Regions from separate parts of the Nocardioides sp. NPDC023903 genome, predicted to be linked through region 1. Evidence: riboswitches for the same ligand, from Rfam matches in the RefSeq annotation. Region 1 holds a riboswitch; the other holds the start of a gene.
The links. Region 1 has a riboswitch for cyclic di-AMP ahead of AB0F44_RS13380 (NlpC/P60 family protein). Riboswitches for the same ligand answer to the same signal wherever they lie in the genome.

Region 1 (14,191 bases):
CCGGTGCCCCCACGGCTCCGATGGTGGCGAGCATGATCGAGAGGTTCTCATAGGGAAGCGTGTCGAGATGGCGATGATGAAGGTCGACAAGCGTCTCGTACGTCGCCTCCGGCCGCCCGTTGATGCCGAGCCGTCGCAGATAGCCGTCGATCATCGTTCATACCTTCCGTGCCGGTGGACCAGCGGGTCGGCGTCGTCACCGACCTCGAGCGACACGATCTCGCACGTCGCCAGCGCGGACCAGCCGATTTCCTGCATCGACACCAGGCGTACGCCTGCCCAGGTCGGCGCATCGGCGAGCCGCCGGCCGAACTCGGTCGTCTCCCACGAGCCGGAGCGGAACGCGCCGCCGGGAGCGGGAGCGGTGCCCCCGAACGCCTCGGCGAGGTCGCGATGGCGCCAGTGGAGCAGCGATACGACCCCCACGCCGGTCTCCTCGAGCTCGTCACGCAGGTCCGAGTCGGGATCGAGCAGGCCGAGCACGGCTCCGGGCGACCCGTTGGCCACCATCAGCGAGGAGACCGTGAGCCCGGCCCAGGAACCGGCAGAGCCGGAGGTCCACAGCGACACCCGCCCACCCAGACGACCGCGCAACCGGCGTACCGGATCCTCCGGCGTCGGGAACGGGTGGGACGAGTGGATCGTCAGGCTACGTCCTTGGTAGGCCCGGTCTTGGGCGACCCGGAGGACTTCTTCGCGGGCTTCTTGCCCTCGGCCAGCTTCTTGGCCTCGGTGGCGTACATGTCGACGTACTCCTGGCCGGAGAGCTTGAGGATCTCGTAGACGATCTCGTCGGTGATCGCGCGCAGGATGTAGCGGTCGTTGGTCATGCCCTCGTAGCGCGAGAAGTCCAGCGGCTTGCCGTAGATGATCCGCGGGTGCACGAGCTTGCCGAACTTCTTGCCCGGAGGCGCGATCACATCGGTGCCGATCACGGCGACCGGGATCACGGGCGCACCCGTGTCCAGAGCCAGCCTGGCGATGCCGGTCCGGCCCCGGTAGAGCTTGCCGTCGTGGGAGCGGGTGCCCTCGGGGTAGATCCCGAAGAGCTCGCCCTCGGCCAGAACCCGCTTGGCGGCGATGAGCGCCCCCTCGGCGGCGGTCGCGCCACCACGGTCGATCGGCACGTTGCCGGTGCCCGAGAAGAAGATCCTCTGCAGGAAGCCCTTGGGGCCCGTTCCGGTGAAGTACTCCGCCTTGGCGACGAAACGCACCATCCGCTTCATCCCGAGCGGCATGAAGAGCCAGTCGGCGTAGGAGAGGTGGTTGCTGGCCATGATCGCCGGGCCCTTGCGCGGGATGTTCTCCGCGCCCTCATAGGACGGACGGAAAACCGCCCGAAGGAGAGGCCCGATCGCGACCCACTTCAAGAACGAGTAGAAGAGCTTCGTCGACACCCCATCGCCTTCCCTATTTGCCTTCGACCGATGAGCCTATAACGAGACAGGTACTTCTACTCCCGCACCCTGTCATGAGATCCGGCTAGGCTGGAGGAGTGAGCGACCGAGACGACCGGCCCGAGGACGCGACCGGGGCCTCCGACGACGCCTCCGTGCCCTCGGAAGGCCAGCCGTCGGACGACGAAGCATGGCGCGAGATCGTCGAGAACTACGGCGACCGCCCCGCCCTCGAGGAGGAGCCCGTCGCCCGCGATCTCTTCGAGAAGAAGATCGACATCGTCGAGACCGTCGACGAGCCGGACGCCTATGACGACATGTGGCGCGACGACGAGGAGGGCTACGTCCCACCGCCTCCGCCGCCGCTCCCGAAGCCGACCCCGGCGCGCCTGCTCGCCTGGATCGGGGTGCTCGGTGCACCGGTCGCCGTGCTGGTCCTGATCGTGGTCACCCAGATCACCGGCCGCCACTTCAACAGCTGGGTCATCGGTGGCCTGGTCGCCGCCTTCCTGGCCGGCTTCGTCTACCTGCTGGCGACCATGCCGTCGGAGCCCCGCGACCCCTGGGACGACGGCGCTCGCGTCTAGCTCTGGTCCGCGGTGAGGCGGCGAGCCAGGATGCTCGCACCCACCACGCCTGCCTCCGCGCCGAAGGCGGTCGCCACGATCCGCGGCACCTCGCGGTGGAGGCGGCCGACGAGCGAGGCCTCAAGGGCCGTGCGGGCAGGCGCCAGCAGCAGGTCGCCCGCGGTGGAGACTCCCCCGCCGACGACCAACAGCTCGGGGTCGAAGGCGGCCACGAGGCCGGCCATTCCGACCCCCAGCCACGACCCCACCGACTCGTACGCTGCCAGCGCGAGCGCATCACCGCGGGCCGCGGCGGCGGTGACCGCCGGGCCGGTGATCTTGAGCGGGTCACCCGCGGCCAGCTCGTCGAGCGCGCAACCGGCGTACTCCTCGGTCTCCACACGGGCGCGCACGAAGGCGACCAGGGCGTTGCCGGAGGAGTACTGCTCCCAGCAGCCGGTGAGGCCGCACTCGCACGGGAGCCCGCCAGGCACGACCTGCATGTGACCGAACTCCCCGGCCATGCCGTTGCGGCCCCGGACGACCCGGCCGTCCAGGATCACGGCACCGCCGATGCCGGTGCCGAGGGTGATGAGCAGGGCCGAGTCGACGCCGCGGGCCGCACCGAGCTCCAGCTCGGCCAGCGCGGCGCAGTTGGCGTCGTTGTCGAGCGCCACCCGGGTGCCCCATCGCGCGGAGAGCCGGGTCAGAGTCGGCTCACCGCGCCAGGGCAGGTGGGGAGCGAACATGACCCGCTCCCCGGCCGCGTCGACGAACCCCGCGGCGGCCAGGCCGACGCCGGCGACGGGCCGGCCGGCGGCCACCTCGGTGACCGCCTCGGTCAGCGCGTCCTCCACCAGCTCCAGCTCGACCCGCCGTCCGGGCGTGCTGCGCTGAGCGGTACGGAGCACCTCACCGGCCGGTGAGACCTCCGCCGCGAGCACCTTGGTGCCGCCGATGTCGACACCGATGTGCAGGTTCACTTGGATTGGCTCACTTGCGGGCCAGGTCAGCCGCGCCGATCAGACCGGCCTGGTTGCCGAGCGTCGCCTTGCGGACGTCGAGCATCGGCCGGTGTCCGCGGCCGGTCAGCTGGGCCTGGAAGGCACGCCGGGCGGGCCCGAGCAGCAGGTCGTCGGCCTCGGCCACTCCCCCGCCGATGGCCACCACGGCCGGGTCCAGCACGGCGGCGATCGAGGCGATCCCCTCGCCGAGCCAGATGCCGAGGTCGGTCAGCGCCTCGATCGCGAAGGCGTCCCCGTCGCGGGCCGCCTCGGTGATCAGCGGGCCCTTGATCTTGTCGAGGTCACCCTCGGCGCGGTCCAGGACCTCGCGGGCCAGCAGGGACCCGCCGCGTGCGGCGGAGCGGACGTTGCGCACCAGGGCCGACCCCGAGGCGTACTGCTCCCAGCAGCCACGGTTGCCGCAGCCGCACAGGTGGCCGTTGGGCACGACCCGCATGTGGCCGATCTCGGCGCCGACGCCGAAGGCGCCGCGATAGAGCTCGCCCTCGAGCACCAGGCCGCCGCCGACACCGGTGCCGACGGTCACGAGCATCATGTTGTCGACCTCGGCACCCGCGCCGTACTCGAACTCGCCCCACGCCGCCGCGTTGGCGTCGTTCTCGATCACGACCGGCAGCTCGAGGACCTTCTCCAGGCGCTCCTTGAGCGGTACGTCGCGCCAGGCGATGTTGGGCGCGAACATGACCGTCGAGCGGCCCTTGTCGATATAGCCCGCGGCGCCGATGCCGACGCACTCGATCGGGTGGCGGGTCTTGAGCTCCAAGACCACCTCGACGATGGCGGCCTCGATGGCCTCCGGGCTCTTCGCCGGCGACTCGACGCGGTGGTCCTCGATGATGTTGCCGTCGTGGTCGACGACGCCGCCGAGGATCTTGGTTCCACCGACGTCGACGCCACAGGCGAGCTTCTTCGTCGTCGTCATGCCTCAGCTCCAGCCGTCGAGATCGATCCGTTCGACCTTCTCCGAGCGCTGCGCCCAGTCCCGGGTCGCATCTTCCTCAGCCCGCACGCCATCACTGTGAGCATCCTCGCCTTCACTAGGGCCAGCACCCGGACTCGTGGCCGCCGCATTGAGCACCGTGACCGCGGCCTGCATCAACGATGCGGCAGCGCTGGCCAGGTGCACCTTGACCTCCGGACTCGACTCCCGGAGGACATGTACGGTACGGCACAGCGGGCAGTAGGCACACTCCGGTGCCCCGGTATCGAGATGCTCCCCGACCGCCTCGGTGAAGTGGCCCATCCGGGAGTCCTTGGCCCACTCGCCAATGGCCTCCATCAGCCGGCCGAGCTCCTCGGCGGTCGACCCCAACGGCTCGTCCGCCCACTCGTGGCGCTGCTCGCTCACGACTACTCGCTCTCGGTGTTCGTCGTCTGACGAGAAAACGTTACTCGCAGCTCCCCGCCCTCGACCCGCGCCCCGCTGACGCGCATCCGGGCGAGTGCGGCAGGAAGGGTCAGCAGGCGCCGGTAGGCCCCTACGGTGATCGCCAGCTCGTCGCCGTTGCGACCCAACTGCACCTGGTCGCGCGCGACCCACTGGGCCAGCCCGGGAAGCGCCAGATAGACGATCGTGGTCTCGCCGGTGGTCTCGGTGCGGAACGGGGCCGCGGTCTCGGGGACGGCCAGCGGGTCGACGCTTCCCGTCCAGGCGTACGCAGCCTCGGCGACCTCGCGCAGGTCCTCGACCCCGACCGGCTCGGTCGGCCGGTAGAACGAGCGCCAGACCGGCAGCCCCTCGAAGGAGGCGCCGACGTCGCCGAGCACGTCGTCCTGGGCCTTGACCCAGCCGGCGCGCCAGTCGTCGGAGCCGCCGGCCGGAAAGATCCGGTTGGCGACGACACCGTCGACGCGGTAGCCGTAGAGGGAGAGCGTCGTCCAGGACCGTCGTGCCTCGGCGAGCACGACCCGCTCGGGGGTCAGCACGATGCGTACGGACGCCACGGGGCCCGACAGCAGGGCGCGGACCTCCGCGAGCTCGTCGTGGAGGCGGACCAGGGCGTCGAAGACGGAGTCGCCGGGCATCGGCACGCCGGCGGCCTTGGTCAGCACCGGCTTGAGCGCCTTCACCATCTTGCGCTGCACCGGGAGGATGCGCTCGAGATACCAGCCCAGGGCCTCGGGAAGGGCGAGCAGCCGCAGCGTCTCGGCGGTCGGGGCGCAGTCGACCACGATCGTGTCCCACTCCCCCGAGACGGCCATCCGGCGCAGCTCCAGGAGCGCGAAGACCTCCTCGGCACCGGGGATGATGGTCAGCTCCTCGGCCGCGATCCGGTCCACGCCGATCGTGTCCAGGACGCTCAGCAGGTAGCCCTGCACCTCCGCCCACGACTCCTCGAAGCGGCGCTGGGCGTCGACGTGCTGGACGTAGAGGTGCTCGGTGACCTGGACCGGCTCCGAACCCAGCGCCCCTTCGACCCCGAAGGCGTCGCCAAGGGAGTGGGCGGCATCGGTCGAGAGGACCAGGGTGCGCAGGCCGCGGGCCGCGGACATCGCCGCGGTGCCGGCCGAGACGGTCGACTTGCCGACGCCGCCCTTGCCGGTGAAGAGAAGGATTCTCACGAAGGCATGCCCTGCTTCTCGACTCTCTGCTTGAGGCCTCGCAGCGCGGTGTCGATCAGGACCTTCTCGCCCTTGCGCTTGAGCATGCCGATCAGCGGGATGCTCAGGTCGAGCGCGAGCCGGTAGGTGACCTCGGTGCGACCGCCGAGGTCGCGCAGCACGTAGGCGCCGTCCATCGACCGCAGCAGGTTGCCCTTGACCAGCGACCAGGTCACCTGGCGGTCGTCGTCCCAGTCGTACGCCAGGGTGTATTCGTCCTTGATCGGCGCGACGTCGAGCACGAAACGGACCTGCTCGGCCCGCCCGTCGACGCCGGTCTCAAGGACGCTGACCTCCTGCATGCCCTTGGCCCAGGCCGGATAGGACTTGAAGTCCGCGATCACCCTCATCACTGCCGAGGGCGCGGCCTCGATCACGATCGTCGAGGTGGTCTGATCGGCCATCGGTGGTGTCCTCACTCCCTGACTTGCTAGGTGCCATGGAGCGTACCGGATAGCATCCCGGTGAAATGGTCGGGCTGTGACGGGGGTAACCTCCGGTTCGTACCCACCTACCATCAGTATGCGGAGGCCCTAGTGCGCGAGTTCTCCACGCCCGCGACGTACGTTGTTCCCCCCACCGGCAGTCTGAGCGACGACGTCGTGCGCAACGCCGCCGAGGCACCCGATGCCGCCGTCCTCAGCCGGCCAGGCGCCGACGGCTCCTGGGTCGACGTGACGTCGTCCGAGTTCCTCGCTGAGGTCTCCGCGGTCGCCAAGGGACTGATCGCGGCGGGTGTCGGCGCTGGGGACCGGGTCGCGCTGCTCTCGAAGACGCGCTACGAGTGGACGCTGATCGACTACGCGATCTGGTTCGCCGGCGCGACGACGGTGCCGATCTACGAGACCTCCTCGGCCGAGCAGATCGAGTGGATCCTCCAGGACTCCGCCGCCGTGGCGATCATCGCCGAGGACGCCGGCCACATGAGCCGGATCAGCGAGGTCCGCGCGAGCTGCGCAGCGCTCAACAGCGTGTGGTCGATCAACGACAACGCCATCGACCTGCTGGTCAAGCTCGGCGCCGACATCACCGACGAGCAACTCGAGGCCCGCCGCAGCGCGGTCACCCCCGACGACGCCGCGACGCTGATCTACACCTCCGGCACCACCGGCCGCCCGAAGGGCTGTGTGCTGACCCACGGCAACTTCATGTTCGAGCTCGGCGTCGTCGTCGACTCGCTCGACGGCCTGTTCAACATCGAGGGCCGCAGCACGCTGCTGTTCCTGCCGCTCGCGCACGTCTTCGCGCGGATCATCCAGATCGGCTGCATCACGTCCCGCACCCGTCTGGGTCACACCCCCGACATCAAGAACCTCGTCGCCGACCTCGGCACCTTCCAGCCGACCTTCGTGCTGGCCGTGCCGCGGGTGTTCGAGAAGGTCTACAACACCGCCTCGCAGAAGGCCGTCGCGGACGGCAAGGGCAAGATCTTCGATATGGCCACCGAGGTCGCGATCGACTACTCCCGCGCCACCGAGACCGGCAAGGCGCCGTTCCTGCTGGCCGCCAAGCACAAGCTGTTCTCCAAGCTCGTCTACGGCAAGCTGCTCGCCGCGCTCGGCGGCAACTGCTCCTACGCGATCTCCGGCGGGGCGCCGCTCGGCGACCGCCTGGGCCACTTCTACCGCGGCATCGGCGTCACCGTCCTGGAGGGCTACGGCCTCACCGAGACGACCGGCGCGCTCACCGTCAACCTGCCCGAGGCGTTCAAGATCGGCACCGTCGGCCGACCGATTCCCGGCACCTCGGTGCGTGTCGCCGATGACGGCGAACTGCTCTTCAAGGGTGGTCAGGTGCTGAAGGAGTACTGGCAGAACCCGGCCGCCACCGCGGACGCGAAGACCGATGACGACTGGTTCCACTCCGGCGACCTCGGCGAGGTCGACGACGAGGGCTTCGTCAAGATCACCGGTCGCAAGAAGGAGATCCTGGTCACCGCCGGCGGCAAGAACGTCGCTCCGGCCGTCCTCGAGGACCGCCTGCGCGCCCACGTGCTCGTCGACCAGTGCATCGTCGTCGGCGACGGCCAGCCGTTCATCGGCGCGATCGTCACCATCGACCCCGAGGCCCTGCCCACCTGGGCCGAGGCCAACGGCAAGTCCGGCAACATCGAGGACCTCGTCGAGGACGAGGACCTGCTCGCCGTGATCCAGAGCGCCGTCGACGACGCCAACAAGGCGGTCTCGAAGGCCGAGTCGATCCGCAAGTTCGTGATCATCCCCGACTCCTGGACCGAGGAGGGTGGCCAGCTCACCCCCAGCCTCAAGCTCAAGCGCAACGTGGTCATGCGCGAGTTCAGCCACGAGGTCGACGCGCTCTACGCAAAGTAGTTTCTGGTGGCGCCGAGTCGGCGCATCCTGACCGAGATCCCCGCCGAGTCGGCTCGTTAGAACGAGCCGACTCGGCGGTGCTTTTGGTCAGTTTGAGCCGACTCGGCCTATTTTCCGTCGAGCACGCGATGCGCGATCGCGATGCGCTGCAGGGTGGTCGGGTGGGAGCCGAACCACCACTGCGACCAGGCCTGCGGAGACGGGTCGGAGAGCGAGCGGGCGCCGAGGTCGTGCTGCAGGCGAGTGAACGACTCCAGGTCGCCGGTGGCGTGGAGCGCGTCGACGTCCGCGCGGGCCTCGACGTGCCGGCTGAGGCCGTTCTGGATGGGCATCGCCAGTACGCTCGCCAGCGCGAAGACCGCCATCAGCATCGGGACGGCTTCGGGGGTGGCGTACTCGTCACGGCGGCGGTAGGACAGCAGCAGGCCCAGCAGACCGACGCCGGCGACCGCGCCGGCGGCGCCGATGACCGTGCCGACCAGGACGTCGTCGTGCTTGGCATGGGCGAGCTCGTGGGCGACGACGGAGAGGACCGCCCCGCGCGCGGCCGCGCCCCGCTGCGAGTCGACGAGGTTGTCGTAGAGGACGACGCGGCGGGTGGAGCCGAAGCCGGTGACGTACGCATTGAGCGAGGTCGTGCGCCGGGAGGCGTCGACCACCAGGACGTCGTCGAGGTCGACGCCTTCACGCTCGGCGATCGCCATCACCTCGGTGCGGAACTGGCCACGCGGCAGCGGCTCGAAGTCGTTGAACAGCGGCTCGATGACGACCGGGTAGACGAACGAGCCGACCACCACCAGGGCGGCGACCAGGGCGGCGGCGACAGCCGGCCACCACCGCCGGCCGAGGCGGATGCAGGCGAAGAGGGCGAGCAACGCAACGCAGGTGGTCACGATGCCGACGACCTGGTTCAGCAGCGAGTCGCCCAGCCAGGGTCCCCACGCCTGCCGGGAGAGCCCGTAGCGCATCTGCAGCCGGTGGATCGCCACCGCGAACGGCAGCGTCGCGATCCAGCCGAGGAGGGTGACGACGGCGACCGCGAGCACCACCCGGAGCAGCCAGGGTCCGCGTATCCGTGCCACCAGACGCCGGCCCAGCGGGGTGAACCCGAGCACGCAGGCGACCACCAGCGAGACGACGAGCGAGGCCCGGCTGATCCAGCGAGCGGTGCCGGAGTAGGCCAGCATCCGCTCGAGCTCCTCGGGCGTGAACACGTCACGCTCGTCGGGCAGGTCGAGCGCGCCGCCCGGGTAGGGATGCCACGGGATCAGCAGCCAGGCGAGCACCACGAATGCGACCGCCCCGAGGACGAGAACCACCCAGGACGTACGCCGCGTTGCATTCACTTCTGCCCCCGTCATCGAGCCGAGTGTGACAGATGGGTCCGCCAGCGCGCGGTCAGTTCGTCCTCCCCGAAGCCGAAGTTGGCCTGCAGCGCCTTCTCCAGGCCGATGCCGCGCCCGGTCTCCTCGTAGAGGTCGACCAGGGCCTGCTCGCCGCCGGCCTCGGCGAGCACCTCGCAGGCGAGCCAGGCGGCTTCGTACTCGGCGCCGAAGTGCTCCGAGCGGGTGTTGAACTCGGCCTTGCCCGGCAGGTGGTCAGGGGCGCCGTTCTCGCGGACCTGGGCGAGGATCTGGCCGGCGGTCTTGGACAGCGGGAGCTTGGTGTCGCGGAGCGCGACGTAGTCGGCGAAGCCCTCGACCAGCCACATCGGCCGGCGGGTGTTGGTCGCGGCGTCGGTGGCCGCGTGGGTGGCCTCATGGCTGATGACGATCTGGGCGCCGGGGGCGTCGAGGTCGCCGATGACGCCCTGGTTGACCCACACGTGCAGCGGGGTCCCGACCTTCGTGGAGCCGTCGACGGTCGCCGTGACCGCCGCGACGGCGGCGTAGGTGCCCGGCTGCGCGCCGAGCGCGGAGTCGAGGCCGGTCGCGGGCACCTCGAGAACCAGGCGCGGGTCCTTCCAGGGGATCACCTTGCGGACCCCGGCGACCGCGGTGGTGGCCAGCTCGGCGTAGCGGTCGGCGACCTCGGCGGAGGCCTGGACGACGACGAGGGTGGAGCCGGTGCGGCGCACCTCGACCGGGCCGCTGAGCCACAGCGGCAGCCGGGTGCCCTGGGCCGCCGAGAACCCGGTGATCGCGCCGTCGGCGTCGAAGCCGACCTTCAGCTCCTCGGTCAGCGCGGGATCGCCGGGCATGCGCCACGACATCTCGACGTCGGCCGTCCAGGAGCCGTCCTGCTCCACGTTGTCCGCCTCGGCGACGTATCTCGCGGTGACGTCCCCGAGGCCGATGGCCTGGGCGTTGCGCACCGCCACCGAGGCGGCGTCATCGCCCTCGGGCTTCGCCCCCTCACGTACGCCGTCGACCAGCTCCGCCAGCGAGGCCCGGGCGCCTTCGGTGTCGGCGCGCACGACCGGCGCGGTGCTCGGTGTCGGCGCGACGTACTCGCCCCCGCCGGTCAGCCGCCAGCCGACGAACCCGGCGAGCAGCATCACCAGCACCAGCCCGGTCCCGATCAGGACCGGGCGGGAAAGAAGAGAGCCGATCGTTCGCACCTGCGAACGATCGGCCCCTTCGGGGTGCTGGGTCAAACTCTCAGCCCGGGCGGACGGCGCCCGTGTAGGGCATCTCGTCCATCGGGGAGACCTTCACACCGGTGCTCGGGTTGGAGGCGTGCACGATCATGCCGTTGCCGATGTAGATGCCGACGTGGCTGATCGGGCTGTAGTAGAAGACCAGGTCACCGGGGGCGAGCTGGTCGCGCGAGACCTGGGGTCCGCTGCTGTACTGCGCCGAGGAGGAGTGCGGGAGCGAGACGCCGGCCTGGCCCCAGGCACCCATGGTGAGACCGGAGCAGTCCCACGACTCGGTGCCGGTGGCGCCGTAGACGTAGGCGTCGCCGACCTGGGCGAGGGCGTAGTCGACGGCCACCTTGGCGCGGCCAGAGGGCGGCGGCAGGTTGGAGGGGATGCTGGTGTCGGTGGACTGGAACTCCTCCAGCTCATCGGCCTCCAGCTCGTCGAGCTCGGCCTGGGCCGCCTCGTACTTCTTGTCGATCTCGCTCTTCTTCTGCTGCATGGTCGACTTGACCTTGGCCATCTGGGACTTGGCGTCCTCGGTGGCCTCGCGGCGAACCTGAAGGGCCTCCGCCTCGGTGTTGTACCGAGCCAGCAGGTCGGCCTGCAGCGCGTTGTAGGACGAGACGGTGGAGAGACCGGCGAGGAACTCCTGCGGGTCCTCGGAGGTGATCACCTGGCCGACGGCAGAGACGTCGGAGCCCTCGAACTGCCGCAGCACGGAGTCACGGAGCTCGGCGCGGATCTTGTCGAGCTCCTTGCTCTGACGCTTCTCGTCGGAGCTGAGGTCGTCGAGCTGGTCCCTGAGGTCCTGAAGCCGCAGCTTGGCGTTGCTGTAGTCCTCGTTGGCCGCCTCGGCCTGGGTGTAGAGCTTGTCGACCTTCTTGCGAACGTCGTCGATGTCGGGCTCTGCCTGGGCGGGGGTCGCTGCGGGAATGATCCCGGCGACACCGATGGCGGCGATGCCGGCTACTCCGGCAATGAGTCGCTTCCGGTCGCGTGTCACGAGCGGACGGTCTCCTTGTGTAGTCGTTGACGCCTACCGGGTGAGCTGACGGGTTCAGGCACGACCTGCCTTACCACCGCTCCTCGATCTGGTCTCCCAGATCGCCCTTGCGGCGGATGCACCCCAGGTGATCGCACTCCGTTTTCGCGGCGTACGACCGGTGTGGTTCCCCGGCTCCTGGCCCGCCCCGAAGCGGGCCTGGACTAAGCGCGACACTCGCGTGGGCCGGTTGACCCACTCCCACGAGCGCCAAGTTCCTGCGCACACTAGCCGACGGCATCCCCCACCTGCCAACCACCCACGCCCAAAAGTTCGGCTACATCCCTTCCACCATGCGCAGCGGCGGGACCAGTCCACCTTCGGCCAGCACGTCGAGCGCCCGGCGCTCGTCGTCCTCGATGGTCAGCTCCGGAGGCGGCCCCAGAAGCACGGTGACCACGCAGTCGTGGCACGCCAGTCCCCGCACGAGGCAGGTGTCACAGTCGATTCTCGTCGTCATGCTGTGACGGTCTCACCGAGCACCGACATTTTTGCTTTCGTCCGGTTGCGTGCGGCGTGTCATCACCATCGCAGCACGGTATTCGAGGCGGCGATCGCGGACCGGGTCCCTACACTTGGAACATGGAGGTCTCCGCGTACGCGACGCTCCCCGACACGGTCCGGGGGCGCATCGTCGCGCTCACGGCCGGGGTGCTTCCCGACGTGGTGCGGCTCCCGCCCGCGCTCAAGCGGATCGCCGACTTCGCGCCCGCCCGGCGCGCCAAGGCCGGCGGCGCGATGATCGCCTCGGTGCTCGAGAGTGACGACGAGGTCCGGGAGAAGGTCGGCAGCCAGCTGCGCCCGGCGTACGTCCCCCAGGGCTCCTCCGACGACGTGGTCCTGCCCGAGGACCCGGCCGAGGCGGCCGCCGTCGTCTGGCTCATCCGCCCCGACGGCTGGGAGGTCTCGCTCAAGGAGGCCCTGGACCGGCTCGACGCCGCCGCGGTGCCCGTGGTCGACGCCGAGGTCGCCCGCCTGCGCAGCAAGCTCGCCGCGGCCGAGGACGAGATCCGCGAGGTCCGTGCCGACCGCAAGGCCCGCCTCGACGACCTCAAGGCCGACAACACCGCCCTGCGACGCAAGCTCGGCGAGGCCCGGGCCGCCGCCCGCGAGGCCGGCACAGGACTGGACGCGGCTCTGACCGAGACCCGCGCGGCGCTCGCCCGTGCCGAGGACGAGCTCGCCGCGCGTGACCGCCAGCTGCGTCAGCTCCGCAGCCAGATCGACAAGCTGGAGCGCGAGGCCGCCGCCGAGCGGCGTACGTCCAAGACGGACCGCGAGGACGCCTCGCTGCGCGCCCGGTTCCTGCTCGACACGCTGCTCGACGCGGCCGGAGGCCTCCGTCGCGAGCTGGCGCTGCCACCGGTCACCGGCACCCCGGGCGAGCGGGTGGAGGCCGAGCTGGCCTCCGCGGACGCCGCCGCCGGTGCCGGGGTCACCAGCAGCGCCCACCTCGAGCAGTTCCTGGCCATGCCACGGGTCCGGCTGATCGTGGACGGCTACAACGTCTCCAAGGCGCTGTGGCCCGACTCGGCGCTCGATGCCCAGCGGCTGCGGCTGCTGCGGGCGATCGCGCCCATCGCCGCCCGCACCGGCGCCGAGACGACCGTCGTCTTCGACGCCCACTCCGCATCCGTACGTCCCACCGCCGTGCCTCCGCGCGGCGTCAAGGTGCTCTTCTCCCCCGAGGGCGTCATCGCCGACGACGTCATCCGCGACCTCGTCGACGCCGAGCCCGCCGGCCGCGTCATCCTGGTCGCCACCGACGACGCCGAGGTCGTCAAGGATGTACGCCGCGCCGGCGCCCGCACCGTCCCGCTCTCCTCGCTCTCGCCGCTGCTGGGTTGATCCAGCAGGCTTCCTGCGCCATACCGCCCTGATTCGATAGGTTCTCTCGACGTTCGAATCATCGGGAGTGGGAGACCAGCGCGTGCGGCACACCCTCAGCGCGATCGGCAGGATGATCCTGTGCGCCGCGGGATTCGTGATGTCCATCTACGGCAGCGTCCAGCTCAACGCTCTCAAGTCGCCGGGATTTCGCGAGCTGCTGCACGAGTCGAGCTTCTGGGTCGCCGCCATCGGTGGCCTGATGACCGCGATCGCTTTCGAGGCGATGCGACGGGCGCAGGTGCCCGCGGCGGCGCCTGCCCAGCCCGTCGAGCCGGCCGAGCCCGTCAAGCCGGTCGAGCCCGCCCCGGCTGAGCCCGAGAAGGACGAGCGACCCGCCGAGGACGGCGACAAGCTGAGCCTGGTCGAGGTCGTCGGTCTCGCCGCGGGCGGCGTCATCGGATCCGGCTGGCTCCTGGCCGTGCCCGGCCTCCACGAGAGCCTGGGCGAGGCCGCGCTCCTCGGCTGGGCGGCCGGCGGCGTACTCATGCTCACCATCGCGGTCGTGATGGTCGAGTTCGGGCTCATCTCCCAGCGCACCGGCGGGCTGCTGTTCCACCCGCACGACGCCTTCGGGCCGCTGGTGGTGATCATCCTGGCGGCATCCCTGTGGATCTCGTACGCCATCAACCCGGCCGCCCAGGCGGCGGCCGCGGTCAACGGGCTGGCCGAGGTCGTCCCCGCCCTGGCCGGCGAGGGCGGGCTCACCGGGGTCGGCTCCGCCCTGGCGGTGGCGGTGACCGCCGCGATCATCGCCTT
Region 2 (14,191 bases), on a different contig from region 1:
ATTCCGCTGGGTCCTGAGATCATGGGAGTCGTCCTTCGTGCTCTGCTGCCGCTGTTCGGCAGCTGGTGAGACGACCGTAGAACTCACGGATTTCAGCGCGCTGCCCGTACGTCAGGAGCGCCCGCACTCTGCCCGTACGTCAGTTCTGGTCGGCCTTCTCAGCACCCCGGCGCTAGCGGATGCTGGCCTCGAGGAACCCGTCAATGTCGCCGTCGAAGACGGCCCGCGGGTTGCCGACCTCGTAGGCCGTACGCGGCGAGTCATTTGCGCCAACCAAAGTCGAGTGCTTTAATCGACTTAGTCGCTCGGGTTGGGTAGGCACCTCACCGGGCGGCGCGCGCCGCCGCGGGCACTGAGTCAGAGCAGAGCCGGTCGGCGAGAGCGGGTGGGGTCCTTAGGGATGGGGATCCCACCCGCGACGCGAGCCATGCCAGGACGGTGTCGGCGAACTCGGCGGGCTGGTTGCGATGCACGAAGTGTCCGACGTCGAAGTGGACGAGATCGGCCTGCGGGATCCGCCGGGCGACCTTCTCGAGATCTTCCTGCGGGATATGGCTGTTGCCGCCTCCGGCCACGAGCAGGGTCGGCATCGGCAGCAGCTCGAGCTGCTCCCACATCCACGCGTCGTACATCGTCGCCTCGACCAGCAGGGACGCGATGCACTCCCAGTCGTGAGGCATCGGCCTGGCCGGGCGACCGGGCCGCCTGCGCTCGCGCGGCGCGGGAGGCACCACGTCCTCGATGATCAGCCGGGAGACCAGGTCGGGCCGGTGCATCGCGACCAAGAGCGCGACGTTGCCGCCGGTCGAGTGGCCGACGACCACGGCGCCCGAGATCCCGAGCGCGTCCATCGCCACGATCACGTCGTCGGCGATGAGCCGGTGAGAGTACTCCGAGGCCCAGTCCGAGTCCCCGTGCCCACGCATGTCGAAGGCATGCACCCGGTGGTCAGCGGCGAACTGCGGCATGACCCCCTGCCACCGCTTCGCACTGCCTCCGAGCTCGTGCAACAGCACCATCGGCACCCCGTCCTCTGGGCCGTAGGCGTCATAGACGTACGCCGCCCCGCGGCCCGGGAGTGGAAGCCTGGTGCGCGTCAGCGCATCCATCAGGTCAGTTCTGTTCGGCCTTCTCGGCGCCGCGGCGCCACCGGATGCCGGCCTCGAGGAACCCGTCGATGTCCCCGTCGAAGACCGCCTGCGGGTTGCCGACCTCGTAGGTCGTACGCAGGTCCTTGACGATCTGGTAGGGGTTGAGGACGTAGTTGCGCATCTGGTCGCCCCAGGACGCGGCGACGTCGCCCTTGAGCTCCTTGAGCTGCGCCTCCTCCTCGGCCTTCTTCAGCGCGAGCAGCTTGGCCTTGAGGACGATCATCGCGGCGGCCTTGTTCTGCAGCTGCGACTTCTCGTTCTGGCAGGAGACCACGGTGCCGGTGGGGATGTGGGTCAACCGGACCGCCGAGTCGGTGGTGTTGACCGACTGGCCGCCGGGGCCCGAGGAGCGGTAGACGTCGACCTTGATGTCGTTCTCGTCGAGGTCGATCTCGTCGGTCTGCTCCAGCACGGGTACGACCTCGACCGCCGCGAAGGAGGTCTGGCGGCGGCCCTGGTTGTCGAACGGGCTGATCCGCACCAGGCGGTGCGTGCCGGCCTCGACCGAGAGGGTGCCGTAGGCGTAGGGGGCGTGGATCGCGAAGGTGGCGGACTTGAGCCCGGCCTCCTCGGCGTAGGAGGTGTCGAAGACCTCCACCGGGTACTTGTTGCGCTCGGCCCAGCGGACGTACATCCGCATCAGCATCTCGGCGAAGTCGGCGGCGTCGACGCCACCGGCGCCGGAGCGGATCGTGACCACGGCCTCGCGGGAGTCGTACTCCCCCGAGAGCAGGGTGCGGATCTCCAGGCTCTCGACCAGCTTCTTCACCCGGCGAAGCTCGGCCTCGGACTCGGCGAGCGAGTCGGCGTCGCCCTCCTCCTGGGCCATCTCGACCATCAGGCCGAGGTCCTCGATGCGGGTGTGCAGCTCGGTGAACTTGTTGAGCTCGCCCTGCAGCAGCGAGAGGCGGCCGGTGACGCGGGTGGCGTTGTCCTGATCGTCCCAGAGGTCGGGCGCGGCGACCTGCTCGCCGAGGTCGGCGATCTCCTTGCGCATCGCGTCCAGGTCCAGCACCTGGCCGATGGTCTGCATCGTTGCCTGGAGCTGCTTGATCTCGGTGTCGAATTCGGGGCCTGCCACGTCTTACAGGTTACTTGACGCGTGGTGCCGTACCCGATTCGCGGACCCTCAAATATGCGCTCGCCCTCCGGTAGGGGAACCGGAGGGCGAGCGCCAGGGGGATATATGGGTCCCGAGAAGCCTCAGGCCTGGTGGGTCGAGCCGGCGAACCAGCCGTCCCAGGCAGCCTCTTCACGAACGGCCGAGCCCGGCTTGGGGGCGTGCAGCATGATCGCCTGACCATTCTCCCAGCGCAGGAAGATGCCCACGTGGTAGACCGGGCTGCCCCAGAACATCAGGTCGCCGCGCTGGATCTGGTCGTTCGGGACCGTCGGCAGCGCAGCGGCCTGGTCCCGCGAGACCCGGGGAAGCTCGATGCCGGCGGCGCTGAAGGCGTACTGCGTCAGACCGGAGCAGTCGAACGAGCTCGGGCCGGTGGCACCCCAGACGTACGGGTCGCCGATCTGCTCCGAGGCGACGCTGATCGCCCGCTCGATCTTGCCCTCCTGGCTCGCGGCGAAGGCCTTCGCCTCTGCCTCGGCCTTCTTCTTGGCCTCTGCGGCCTTCTTGGCGGCGATCGCTGCCTTGCGCTTAGCCTCGGCTGCCTTGCGGGCTGCCTCGGCCTTGCGCTCCTGCACCTCGACAGCCCTCTCGAGCTGCTTGATGTCGGTGAGCATCGCGGTGGGGGTGGCCGAGGCCTCCAGGGTCGGAGCCTCCACCACCTTGGCCGACTCAGCGGTCGACTCGAGGGTGGTGGTCTCGTGGGAGACCGGGGCGGCGTTGGCGGCGGGCACCGCCACCAGGGCACCGGCGGCGATGCCGCTGGCGAGGGTGATGCGGCCGATGAGCTTGCCGTGGCCGCTGAGAGATCCTGCGATCGACCGGGCGATCGAGACGTTCGGCGACCTGAACGGGCGCGGCGCGCCTCGATGGGCAGGGTTGGATACGGACTTGGACATGCGTGAGTTCCTTCCCACGCCTGCGAGGTGAGCTGTCGGGTTCGGGCTAGAAGGTTGCCCGGCCATCAAACGATGGCTTCACCCCAAGCGACCGTCCGAGTTAGTCGCGTGGAACTTGGGTCCCCCGCTCCTGTCCCATACGTACTGCTGAGTGTGAGGGTAAGGGGGTTCAGTAGTAGGGGCCGGCTTCCGGAGGGACAGGATTCGGCGTGTACCCGGGGCCGGTCGTGCGTTCTGCACGGCTCATCCAAGGTGACATGCGATTTGGAACGGATCCAATCCCGAATGCCCGAATCCGGAGCACAAACGGCGTGTTCACGCGTGACTTTGCCGTCGTTTGTGAGTCATCTCACCGAGTGAACACGTGTCTGACGCCGTGTCGAACTTGCGTTTACTCCGCTGCTTCGAGTCGGAAACCGACTCCGCGGACCGCGACGACCTTCTCCTGGACACCGGCTGCCTCGAGCTTCTGGCGAAGGCGTCCGACGGTGACGTCGAGCGTCTTGGTCGAGCCGTACCAGTTCTCGTCCCAGACCTCGGCCATCAGCCGGTCGCGGGAGACGACCTTGTCGCGGGAGGCGGCCAGGACGGCCAGGAGCGCGAACTCCTTGCCGGTCAGGGTCACCTCACGCTCGCCGGCGTAGACCCGGTGGGCAGCGACGTCGATGCGCAGGGCGTCGTCGTCGGCGCCGGGCTCGACCGGACCCGAGCGGCGCAGGAGGGCGCGGACCCGCGCCTGGAGGACGGCCAGCGCGAACGGCTTGGCCAGGTAGTCGTCGGCACCGGCGTCGAGCCCGACGACCAGGTCGATCTCGGCGTCACGGGCGGTGAGGATCATGATCCCGCCCTCGTAGCCGTTGTCGCGTGCGGCCTTGCAGACCTCGAGCCCGTCCATGTCCGGAAGGCCCAGGTCGAGCAGCACCAGCTCGGCGTCGTACGGAGGTGCCAGGAGCTCCAGCGCCTTCTTGCCGGAGTCGACCCAGGTGACGTCATAGCCCTCACGCTGGAGCGTGCGCACCAGGGGAGCAGCGATGTCCTCTTGGTCTTCTACGACAAGCACGGAGTTCGACATGAAGAGAACAATAGTTACAGCCCCGTAGGGCTTGTGAAGAGATCCCCCCTTTCAGATAAGCGCGTGATCACATCGTTAGGTCCCAGCTGGTCGATACCGAGCGGATCCTCGGCCCCTTCGGAGACCTCGTCCCAGGTGACCGGGGCGGCGACCGTCGGCGTCGCTTTGCCTCGCAGCGAGTAGGGACAGATCGTCGTCTTCGATCCCGAGTTCTGCGACCAGTCCAGGAAAACCTTGCCTGACCTGCGGCTTTTGGTCATCGTCGCGGTGACCTTGCGCGGGTGGGCCTTCTGAAGCTCCTCGGCGATCTCCTTGGCCAGCGCCGTGGCGACGTCCGGCTCGACGGGCTCCGGCAGGGCCGCGTACAGGTGCACGCCCTTGCTCCCGCTGAGCACCGGGGTCGCGGCGAGGTCACGGGCGCCGAGCGCCTCTCGTACGAGCAGCGCAACCTCACAGCACTCCTGCAGACCGGCCGGCTCGCCGGGGTCGAGGTCGATCACGATCCGGTTCGCGCCGGCCGGGGTGCCGTCGGCGCCGACCGTCCACTGATGGACGTGCAGCTCCAGCGCGGAGAGGTTCGCGGCCCAGGTGAGCGCGGCGAGGCTGTCGAGGATCGGAAAGGTGAGTGTTCCCTCCCTGTGGTCGGCGGTTCGGGATCCCGTTGTCGGGACGATGACGGTGCGGACCCAGCTGGGGGTGCCGGCCGGTGCGTTCTTCTCGAAGAACGACATGTCGCCGATGCCGTGGGGCCAGCGGATCCTCGTCACAGCCCTGTCCTGGAGCTGGGGCAGGAGCGCCGGCGCGACCTGGGCGTAGTAGTTGAGCACCTCGCCCTTCGTCATGCCCGTACGCGGATAGAGCACCTTGCTGAGACTGGTCAGGGTCAGGACCCTGCCGTCGACCTCGACGCGTACCTCTTCTCGTTCGACCATCACAGATCCTCCGGTGAGACGTCGTCCCTGATGCCGATGAAGCTCGGCTGCCGCAGCCGGCCCTTGTAGCTCGCCGCCGCGACGGCGGTGCCGTGGGTCTCCACCTCGACCACGAGGAGAGGCTCGACCCAGTGGGTGCCGCGAACGTCCAGCGACGGCACTCCCCCGTCGGGATCCACGTCGGGCCCGGCGAAGGGGTTCCGGCCGGTCTCGCGGAGCAGCTCCCCGAGCCGCTGGGCTCGCTTGCCGGTGATCCCGCTGCCGACCCGCCCGCGGTAGACCAGTCCGTCGGTCGTCGGCTGCCCGACGAGCAGGGCGCCGAGACGCTCGGTGCCGCCCTCGGTGCCCACCTCGGGTCGCCAGCCGCCGACCACGAGCGAGGCCCGGTAGCGGTGGGCCAGCTTGATCCAGTCCTTGCTCCGCTCCCCCGGCCGGTAGCGGCTGCGGCGCCGCTTGGACACGATCCCCTCCAGGCCCTGCGCCCGCGTCACCTCGTGGATCATCCGGCCGTCCTCGTACGTCGCCGGCACCTGCCACGACCCCAGGTCGCCGTCGGCATGGACGGCCTCGAGGATCTTGCGGCGCTCCGCCCAGGTCTCCTCGATGAGCAGCCGCCCGTCGAGACGGAGAAGATCGAAGACCATGTACGTCGCGGGGATCCGCTCCGCGAACCGCGCCGCCTTGCGGGCATCGCGGAGGTGCATCCGGTCCATCAGCACCCGGAAGTCGGGCAGCCCGGCCTCGTTGAGCGCGATCACCTCGCCGTCGACGAGCACGTCACGCGCCGGGCCGGTCGCGATCTCGGGCCAGGCGGGAGTCGCGTCGTTGTCGTTGCGTGTGGTCAGCCGGGTCTGCGTACGTCCTTCCGGGCTGTCGCCGAGGAGCCGGATCCCGTCCCACTTGACCTCATGGACCCACTCCTCCCCCGGCGGAACGTGGGCGCCAGGGGTGGCGAGCATGGGACGCATGCGTCCATCTTGCCTCCACCAAGTCGATGCGCCGGGCAGATCTGGCCCGTGCATTCCTCTCGCTCGCCGTGTGACTCGTGGGGTTAAGGGGTACCGAGAAAGCGGAATCCGGCAGATACTGGGCAAGTTGTTGCCGTTGCGGAGGGAAGCCACCATGCGTGCGATCTGGAAGGGCGCGGTCTCGTTCGGGCTGGTCAGCGTGCCCGTGAAGCTCTATTCGGCGACGGAGTCCCACGACGTCTCCTTCCGTCAGGTGCACCAGGCCGACGGTGGCCGGATCCGCTATCAGCGGATCTGTTCGATCGACGGCGAGGAGGTGCCCTACTCCGAGATCGCGAAGGGCTATGAGACCGAGGACGGCGAGATGGTCGTGCTCACCGACGACGACTTCGCCAACCTGCCGACGACCTCCTCGCGCGAGATCGCGGTGGAGAAGTTCGTACCGAGCGACCAGATCGACCCGATGCTCTTCGAGAAGAGCTACTACCTGGAGCCGGAGAACACCGGGGTCAAGCCCTACGCGCTGCTGCGCCAGGCCCTGCTCGAGGCCGACCGGGTCGCGCTGGTGACCGTCGCGCTGAGGCAGCGCACCACGGTCGCGGCGCTGAGGGTGCGGCCGACCGACAACGGCGACGTGATCGTGCTGCAGACGATGATGTGGCCCGACGAGATCCGGGTGCCCGACTTCAAGGTCGAGGCCGGCGAGATCAAGGACTCCGAGATCAAGATGGCCAACATGCTCGTCGAGACGCTCGCGGGCGACTTCCACCCCGAGGAGTTCTCCGACGACTACGCCGGCGCCGTCGAGGAGATGGTGAAGGCCAAGATCGAGGGCGGCGAGGTCGAGCGGACCCCCACCTCCACCAAGACCTCCGGCGAGGTCGTCGACCTGCTCGCCGCACTGCAGCGCTCCGTCGCCGACGCGAAGAAGTCGCGTGGCGAGGAGGTCCCCGATGAGGCCGAGGAGAACAAGAAGAAGAAGCCGAAGGCGTCCTAGGGCAACACGTACCCAAATCTCTGGTGCTGGCGTGTCGAAAGCGGCAGGCTCTTCTCGACGCGTAGGCGACGACGCGCAACGGACGCGACGCCGACACGCAAGGAGAAGCCGATGCGCTACATGATGTTCGTGAAGATGGACCCCGAGGCCGGGCCGCCCCCGGCCGCGCTGATCGAGGCGGTGGAGGCCGAGATCAAGCAGCAGTACGCCGACGGCATCCTGCTCGACGCCGACGGGCTCGGTCCCGCGGTGGAGATCCGGCTGACCGCCGGGGAGGTGACCCACATCGACGGGCCCTTCGCCGAGGCCAAGGAGGTCGCCGGTGGGTTCTCGCTCTTCGAGGTCCGCTCGCCCGACGAGGCCATCGAGCTCGGTCGCCGGATGATCCAGCTCCACGAGGAGCTGTGGCCCGGGCAGGACGTGGCCGTGGAGATGCGGCCGCTGTTCGGTCCGCCGACCCCGGCTGAATGAGCTCGCCCACCGAAGACGCGATCGTCGCGGTCTGGCGCAACGAGGCCGTACGTCTCCTCGCCGGTCTGGCGCGGATGACGCACGACCTCGACCTGGCCGAGGACCTCGCCCAGGATGCCCTCGTCGCGGCGCTGGAGCAGTGGCCGCACGAGGGCATCCCTCGCAACCCCGGGGCGTGGCTGATGTCGATCGCGAAGCGGCGCGCGATCGACGGGTTCCGCCGTGACGAGGTGCTGCGCCGCAAGGTCGCCCTGCTGGGCCACGAACTGGAGGAGGGTGAGATGCCTGACCTGGCTGCCGCGGTGGACCACATCGAGGACGATGTGCTGCGGCTGATGTTCCTCTCCTGCCATCCGGTGCTGGCCCCCGACTCCCGTACGGTGCTGACGCTGCGGCTGGTCGGCGGGCTGACGACCGCCGAGATCGCGCGGGCCTACTTCGCCAAGGAGTCGGCCGTCGGGCAGCGGATCTCGCGGGCGAAGCGCACCCTCGCCGAGGTCGGGGCGTCGTTCGAGCTGCCCACCGGCGAGGAGCGGACGGCACGACTGCGCGACGTGATGCAGACGATCTACCTGGTCTTCAACGAGGGCTACGCGGCGACATCGGGGCCGTCGTGGACCCGGCCCGAGCTGTGCCTGGAGGGGATGCGGCTGGCCCGGATGCTGGCCGCGCACGCCCCGGCCGATCCCGACGCGCAGGCGCTGCAGGGGCTGCTGGAGATCCAGGGGTCACGGCTCGCGGCCCGGGCCGACGCCGAGGGACACCCGATGCTGCTCGAGGACCAGGACCGGACCCGCTGGGACCAGCTGCTGTTGCGGCGTGGCCTGGCCGCGGTCGACCGGGCGACGGCGCTCGCCTCCTCCGGCACCCCCGGCGGGAGCTACCTGGTGCAGGCGATGATCGCCGCGTGCCACGGCCGCGCCCGGCGGGCCGAGGACACCGACTGGGCCGAGATCGCGCGCCTCTACGACATGCTCGCGACCGGCGTCCCGGGCGCCATCATCGAGGTCAACCGCGCGGTGGCGCACGGGCGTGCTTTCGGTCCCGATGCCGGGCTGGCCATTCTGGCGGCCCTCCCCGACGGCGCGCTTCCGGGGTCGCATCTGCCCGCCGGCGTACGTGGTGACCTGCTGCACCGCGCCGGGCGGCACCTCGAGGCAGCGGCGGCGTTCGAGGAGGCGGCGTCGTTGACCACCAACGCCGGGGAACAGGAGCTTCTGGAGAAACGTGCGGCCGCGTGTCGAAGCGACGAGGTCCCGTCCGACGCGTAAGTATCAACCGGGTCTCAAGGGGCTCGACCACCGCTGGATCAGGAGCAATGCCATGACCACCAAGACCACCACCTCCGCCGACGGCTCGACCATCGCCTACGAGGTCACCGGCTCGGGACCGGCGCTCGTGCTTGTCGACGGAGCGCTCTGCTACCGCGACATGGGTCCGTCGAAGGACCTTGCGGCGGCGCTGTCGGACAAGTTCACCGTCTACCGCTACGACCGCCGAGGGCGCGGCGAGAGCACCATCGCCGAACCGGCCACGCCAGGAACGGCGGAGGCCGTCGAGCAGGAGGTCGCCGACCTCGGGGCCGTGATCGAGGCCGCAGGCGGTCATGCCTACCTGCTCGGTCAGAGCTCGGGCGCCGCGCTGGCGCTGGAGGCGGCGCGTGCGGAGCTTTCGATCGACGCGATCCTCGCCTACGAGGCCCCGTTCATCCTCGATGACACCCATGAGCCCAATGACGCCGATCTGGGGGACAGGGTCGAGAAGCTGGTCGAGAGCGGCCGCCGGGCCGCGGCCGTCGAGCTGTTCCTGCGGACCGTCGGGATGCCATGGGTTGCGGTCAAGGTCATGCGGCTGACACCGGCGTTCAAGAAGCTGTCGGCTGTCGCGCACACTCTGCCGTACGACTTCTCGATCGTGCTGCCGTTCGAGCAGGGTCTGCCGCTTCCGCGGAACTACTACGAGCGCGTGAAGGTTCCGGTGCTGAACGTGGCAGGGAGCAAGAGCCCGACCTACATGACCAACGCCCAGCAGGCCATCTCCAAGGCCGTTCCCGACGGCCGCTACGTCGTTCTGGATGGGCAGAACCACATGGTCAAGGCCGACGCCTTGGCTCCGGTCGCCACCGAGTTCTTCACCGCCTGACCGACCCCGCCGGAGGGCGGCCTATCCTGGCGCCATGGCGCAGCTCTGGGACATCTCTCCACCGGTCCACGCATCCTCGCCGGTCTTCCCCGGCGACCATGCCACCGAGGTCGGCTGGACGTTCCGGATCGGCCCCGGCTGCCCGGTCAACGTCGCCGAGCTGACCCTGTCGGCCCACGTCGGCGCGCACGCGGACGCTCCGCTGCACTTCACCGACGGCGGCACGCCCGCCGGCGAGATGCCGCTGGAGCCGTTCCTCGGTCCGTGCCGCGTGGTCGACGTGTCGGGGGTACGTCCGCTGGTCACCGTCGACGACATCGACGTCACCGACCTGCCGCCGCGCGTGCTGTTCCGGACGTACGCCACCCAGCCGGCGACCTGGGACGAGGACTTCTGCGCCCTCGACCCCGCATTGATCGACCTCCTGGCCGCCCACGGGGTGCGGCTGGTCGGGACCGACGCGGCCAGCCTGGACCCGTCCTCCTCGAAGGATCTCCCTGCCCACTTCGCGACGCACCGTCATGACGTACGCATCCTGGAGAACCTGCTGCTCGACGAGGTGCCCGCGGGCGACTACGAGCTGATCGCGCTCCCTCTCAAGCTCACCACCGCCGACGCCGCGCCCGTGCGGGCCGTGCTCAGGCCGATCAAGGAGATCAACGAATGAACCGCGACGATGCGGTCGCTCTCGACCAGGCCGACCCGCTGGCCCCGCTGCGGGACCTCTTCGACCTGCCCGAGAAGACGATCTACCTCGACGGCAACTCGCTGGGGGCGCTCCCCCGCGCCACCGCCGGCCGGGTGGCCGAGGTGGTCACCCAGGAGTGGGGGCAGGGACTGATCGAGTCCTGGAACACCGCCTCCTGGATCACCCTCCCCCAGCGCGTCGGCGACAAGGTCGCCCGGCTCGTCGGCGCAGGTCAGGGCGAGGTCGTGGTCGCCGACTCGACCTCGCTCAACGTCTACAAGGTCCTCGCCTCGGCGCTCTCGATCGCCTCGGCCGACTCACCTGATCGCCGGGTCGTGGTCAGCGAGCGCAGCAACTTCCCGACCGACCTCTACATCGCCTCCTCGCTGTGCCGCGAGCGTGGCTACGAGCTGGTGCTGGTCGACTCGCCCGACGAGATCGAGGGGCTGCTCGACCGGACCGCGGTGCTGATGCTGACCGAGGTCAACTACCGCACCGGCTACCTGCACTCGATGGCCTCGGTGACCGCGCTCGCGCACGAGCACGGCGTCCTCGCCGTCTGGGACCTGTGCCACTCGGCCGGGGCGGTGCCGGTCGACCTTCGAGGCGCTGACGCCGACTTCGCGATCGGCTGCGGCTACAAGTTCCTCAACGGCGGCCCCGGCTCGCCGGCGTTCCTGTGGGTCAACCCGCGCCACGTCGACCGGTTCGAGCAGCCGCTGTCGGGCTGGATGGGTCACGCGGCGCCGTTCGAGATGTCGCCGGGCTACCGGCCGGCGGAGGGCGTCTCGCGCTACCTGTCCGGCACCCCCGCCGTCATCGGCATCTCCGCCCTGGAGTGCGGTGTCGACACGCTGCTGGCGGCCGAGACGTACGGCGGTCTCGAGGCGCTCCGGGAGAAGTCGCTCGCGCTGACCCGGCTCTTCGCCCACCTCGTCGCGTCCCGGGTTCCCGGGTTCACGATCGAGTCCCCGCTGGACGACTCGCAGCGGGGCAGCCAGCTGTCCCTGAGCGTCGCCGGCGACGGGGCGTACGCGATCGTGCAGGCGCTCATCGAGCGTGGCGTGATCGGCGACTTCCGCGCAGGGCCCAGAAATTCAACCCAGCCAGACATCCTGCGCTTCGGCGTCACCCCGCTCTACACCCGCTACGTCGACGTGTGGGACGCCGTCGACCACTTGGTCTCGGTGATGGACAACGACGAATGGCGCGACGAGCGCTTCTGGACCCGAGGAGCAGTCACATGAGCAGCACGCAGGACCTTCCGATGGACTACTCCGACTACCTCCACCTGCCGGAGGTGCTCGGCGCGCAGAACCCACTCTCGGGCGACCACAACGAGATGCTCTTCATCGTGCAGCACCAGGCGATGGAGCTGTGGATGAAGCTCGCGCTGCACGAGCTGACCGAGGCGCAGCGACTCCTCGCCGAGGATGCGGTGCGTCCGGCGTTCAAGGGGCTGGCCCGGGTCTCCCGGATCATGGAGCAGCTCGTGCACGCCTGGGACGTCCTCTCGACGCTGACCCCGACCGAGTACGACAAGTTCCGCCCCTACCTGGCCACCGGCTCCGGCTTCCAGTCGTGGCAGTACCGCTGCATCGAGTTCGCGCTCGGCAACAAGGCCGCCTACACGCTTCGCGTGCACGAGGGCCGGCCGCACGAGCAGGATGTGCTGGCGGCGTACGGACGTCCGTCTCTCTACGACGAGTCGCTGCGGCTGCTGGCCCGGCGCGGCTTCGACATCCCGCCCGACCACCTCGACCGGGACTGGAAGCAGGAGTACGCCGCCTCCGACGCCGTCGAGGCCGCCTGGCGCGAGGTCTACCAGGACCCGGAGAAGCACTGGGACCTCTACGAGCTCGGCGAGGAGCTCACCGACCTCGAGACCGCCTTCCGGGTCTGGCGGTTCCGGCACGTGACCACCGTCGAACGGATCATCGGCTTCAAGGTCGGCACCGGCGGGACCAGCGGGGTCTCCTACCTGCGCAAGCAGCTCGACATCATCCTGTTCCCCGAGCTGTGGGCGATGCGCACGGGGCTGTGAGTCAGCGGGCGAGCTTGCCGCGGAGCCGCTCGGCGAGACGTACGGAGGCCTCGATCTCGACCTTGCGGATCGAGACGGACTCGATGTTGATGCCGAACGGCACGCCGAGCTGACGGCAGAAGGACATCAGCTCGATCGCCGTCGCCTCGGCCTGCTCGAGCGAGGCGTCGAGGGTGTCGGTGGCGTGGCGCAGCTCGTTCTCGATCCAGCGCGGTACGTCGACGCCGAGCCAGCGGAGGAACTCGAGGGTCTTCATCGAGCCGCAGACGGAGAAGGTGAACACGATCGGCACCGGCTGGAGGCCACGGGTCTCGCACTCGTAGCGGTAGTCGGAGACGAGGTTCTTGGCGGCGTTGACGTCGTAGACGACCTGGGTGACGAAGTAGGAGCAGCCCGCCTCCTGCTTGGCGATCAGCCGAAGGTGCTCGTCGCCCTTGGCCGTGTGTCGCTCGGGGATCGCGACGGCGCCGAGGAGCAGGTCGGGGTTGGCCTCGTTCCGGATCTGCTGGGCGCGGCGCAGGCTGGTGGCGACCCGCTTCTCACCCGAGGAGGCGCCGACGAAGACCGACAGCGCCTTGGCCGGGTCCTGGGTCTTGACCCAGTCGCGCAGCGTCGGCTCGTCGTACTTCCCGGTGGCCCGGTAGACGACGGCCGGCACATCGAGACCGGCGAGGTTGCGCTCGAGGAACTCGGCGGGGTCGAGGGTGCGTACGAATGGGAACGGCCGCTCCTCGGGGTTGCGGTCGGACTCGTCGTCGATGTCGTAGAGGATCAGCCCGTCGACATCGAGGGGCCGGATCCGCTCGAGCGTGACCTCCGCGATCTGCTGCACCCTCTCGGGCGCCGTCGTCACCCTCGGCGGGGTGACGGCGAACAGAAGAATCTCACCGGCCCGGTCATTGATGCGCTGCTGCAGATCCACGACGTCAACGCTAGCCGAGCCGTGCCGACCCGGCGCGTCTGTCCCACCCCAGAGCGCCGAGTCGGCGTCGATCAGTAGACGCTCGGCCCCGAGGCAGGGGCGTCGTAGGCCGCAGTGTCCGGCTTGATCTTGAACAGCTCGGCGCGGCGCTTGATCGTCTCGGCGCGAGCCAGACGCGGCTTGTCGCTGCCGTCGCGGATCACGCGGCCGCCCTCCTCGAACTTCTGGAGGAACTCGTGGGCCCAGGTCACGTCGGACGGGGACGGGCTGAACGACTCGTTGATCACCGACGGCTGCTCGATGTCGAGGCAGAGCTTGCCGGTCATACCCATCGCCACGCCGTCGGCCGACTGCTCACGCAGCAGCGGGTGGCTGCTGCCCACCGTCGGGCCGTCGATCGGGCCGGGCAGGTCGCCGATCCGCGAGGCCAGGACGAGCTTGGTCCGCGGGTAGGCCATCGCGAGCGGGTCGTTCTCCGCGCCCGTGTCGCGGCGGTAGTCGCCGGAGCCGAAGGCGAGCCGGTAGGCGCCGCGGGCGCGCGCGATCGTCGCGGCGTCCTCGATCCCCAACGCCGACTCGAGCAGCGGGATCACCGGGGTCTTGCCACCCAGCCGCTGGAACGTGTCGGTCACCTGGTCCGGCGACTCGGTCTTCGCGAGCATCACACCGGCGAGCGTCTCGATCCCGGCCAGCGCCGCGATGTCCTCGCTCCAGTCCTCGGTGGTCCAGTCGTTGATGCGTACCCAGGCACGGCCGCCACCCTTGAGCCAGCTGGTCACGTTCTC

Region 2: it holds a riboswitch for cyclic di-AMP, as region 1 does, so the genes downstream of both, AB0F44_RS06030 (C40 family peptidase) here and AB0F44_RS13380 (NlpC/P60 family protein) in region 1, are expected to answer to the same signal.

The regions. Positions count from the first base shown of each region.
Region 1 covers NZ_JBEZZS010000010.1:108,149-122,339, forward strand. The annotation lists gene AB0F44_RS13320 (arylamine N-acetyltransferase) at 1-154, opposite strand, end outside; gene AB0F44_RS13325 (flavin reductase family protein) at 151-594, opposite strand; gene AB0F44_RS13330 (lysophospholipid acyltransferase family protein) at 645-1,397, opposite strand; gene AB0F44_RS13335 (hypothetical protein) at 1,496-1,984, shown strand; gene AB0F44_RS13340 (ROK family protein) at 1,981-2,946, opposite strand; gene AB0F44_RS13345 (ROK family glucokinase) at 2,957-3,910, opposite strand; gene AB0F44_RS13350 (DUF5304 family protein) at 3,914-4,336, opposite strand; gene AB0F44_RS13355 (ArsA family ATPase) at 4,339-5,550, opposite strand; gene AB0F44_RS13360 (SRPBCC family protein) at 5,547-5,993, opposite strand; gene AB0F44_RS13365 (AMP-dependent synthetase/ligase) at 6,126-7,919, shown strand; gene AB0F44_RS13370 (M48 family metalloprotease) at 8,027-9,280, opposite strand; gene AB0F44_RS13375 (hypothetical protein) at 9,277-10,479, opposite strand; gene AB0F44_RS13380 (NlpC/P60 family protein) at 10,520-11,506, opposite strand; cyclic di-AMP (ydaO/yuaA leader) riboswitch at 11,522-11,726, opposite strand; gene AB0F44_RS13385 (hypothetical protein) at 11,823-12,005, opposite strand; gene AB0F44_RS13390 (NYN domain-containing protein) at 12,128-13,393, shown strand; gene AB0F44_RS13395 (APC family permease) at 13,476-14,191, shown strand, end outside.
Region 2 covers NZ_JBEZZS010000003.1:207,842-222,032, reverse strand. The annotation lists gene AB0F44_RS06045 (NlpC/P60 family protein) at 1-23, opposite strand, end outside; gene AB0F44_RS06040 (alpha/beta hydrolase) at 324-1,109, opposite strand; gene prfB (peptide chain release factor 2) at 1,114-2,232, opposite strand; gene AB0F44_RS06030 (C40 family peptidase) at 2,355-3,170, opposite strand; cyclic di-AMP (ydaO/yuaA leader) riboswitch at 3,176-3,347, opposite strand; gene AB0F44_RS06025 (response regulator transcription factor) at 3,562-4,242, opposite strand; gene ligD (non-homologous end-joining DNA ligase) at 4,257-5,174, opposite strand; gene AB0F44_RS06015 (DNA ligase) at 5,174-6,142, opposite strand; gene AB0F44_RS06010 (Ku protein) at 6,297-7,139, shown strand; gene AB0F44_RS06005 (YciI family protein) at 7,251-7,610, shown strand; gene AB0F44_RS06000 (sigma-70 family RNA polymerase sigma factor) at 7,607-8,881, shown strand; gene AB0F44_RS05995 (alpha/beta fold hydrolase) at 8,934-9,752, shown strand; gene kynB (arylformamidase) at 9,787-10,419, shown strand; gene kynU (kynureninase) at 10,416-11,687, shown strand; gene kynA (tryptophan 2,3-dioxygenase) at 11,684-12,484, shown strand; gene AB0F44_RS05975 (methylenetetrahydrofolate reductase) at 12,486-13,406, opposite strand; gene AB0F44_RS05970 (CoA ester lyase) at 13,478-14,191, opposite strand, start outside.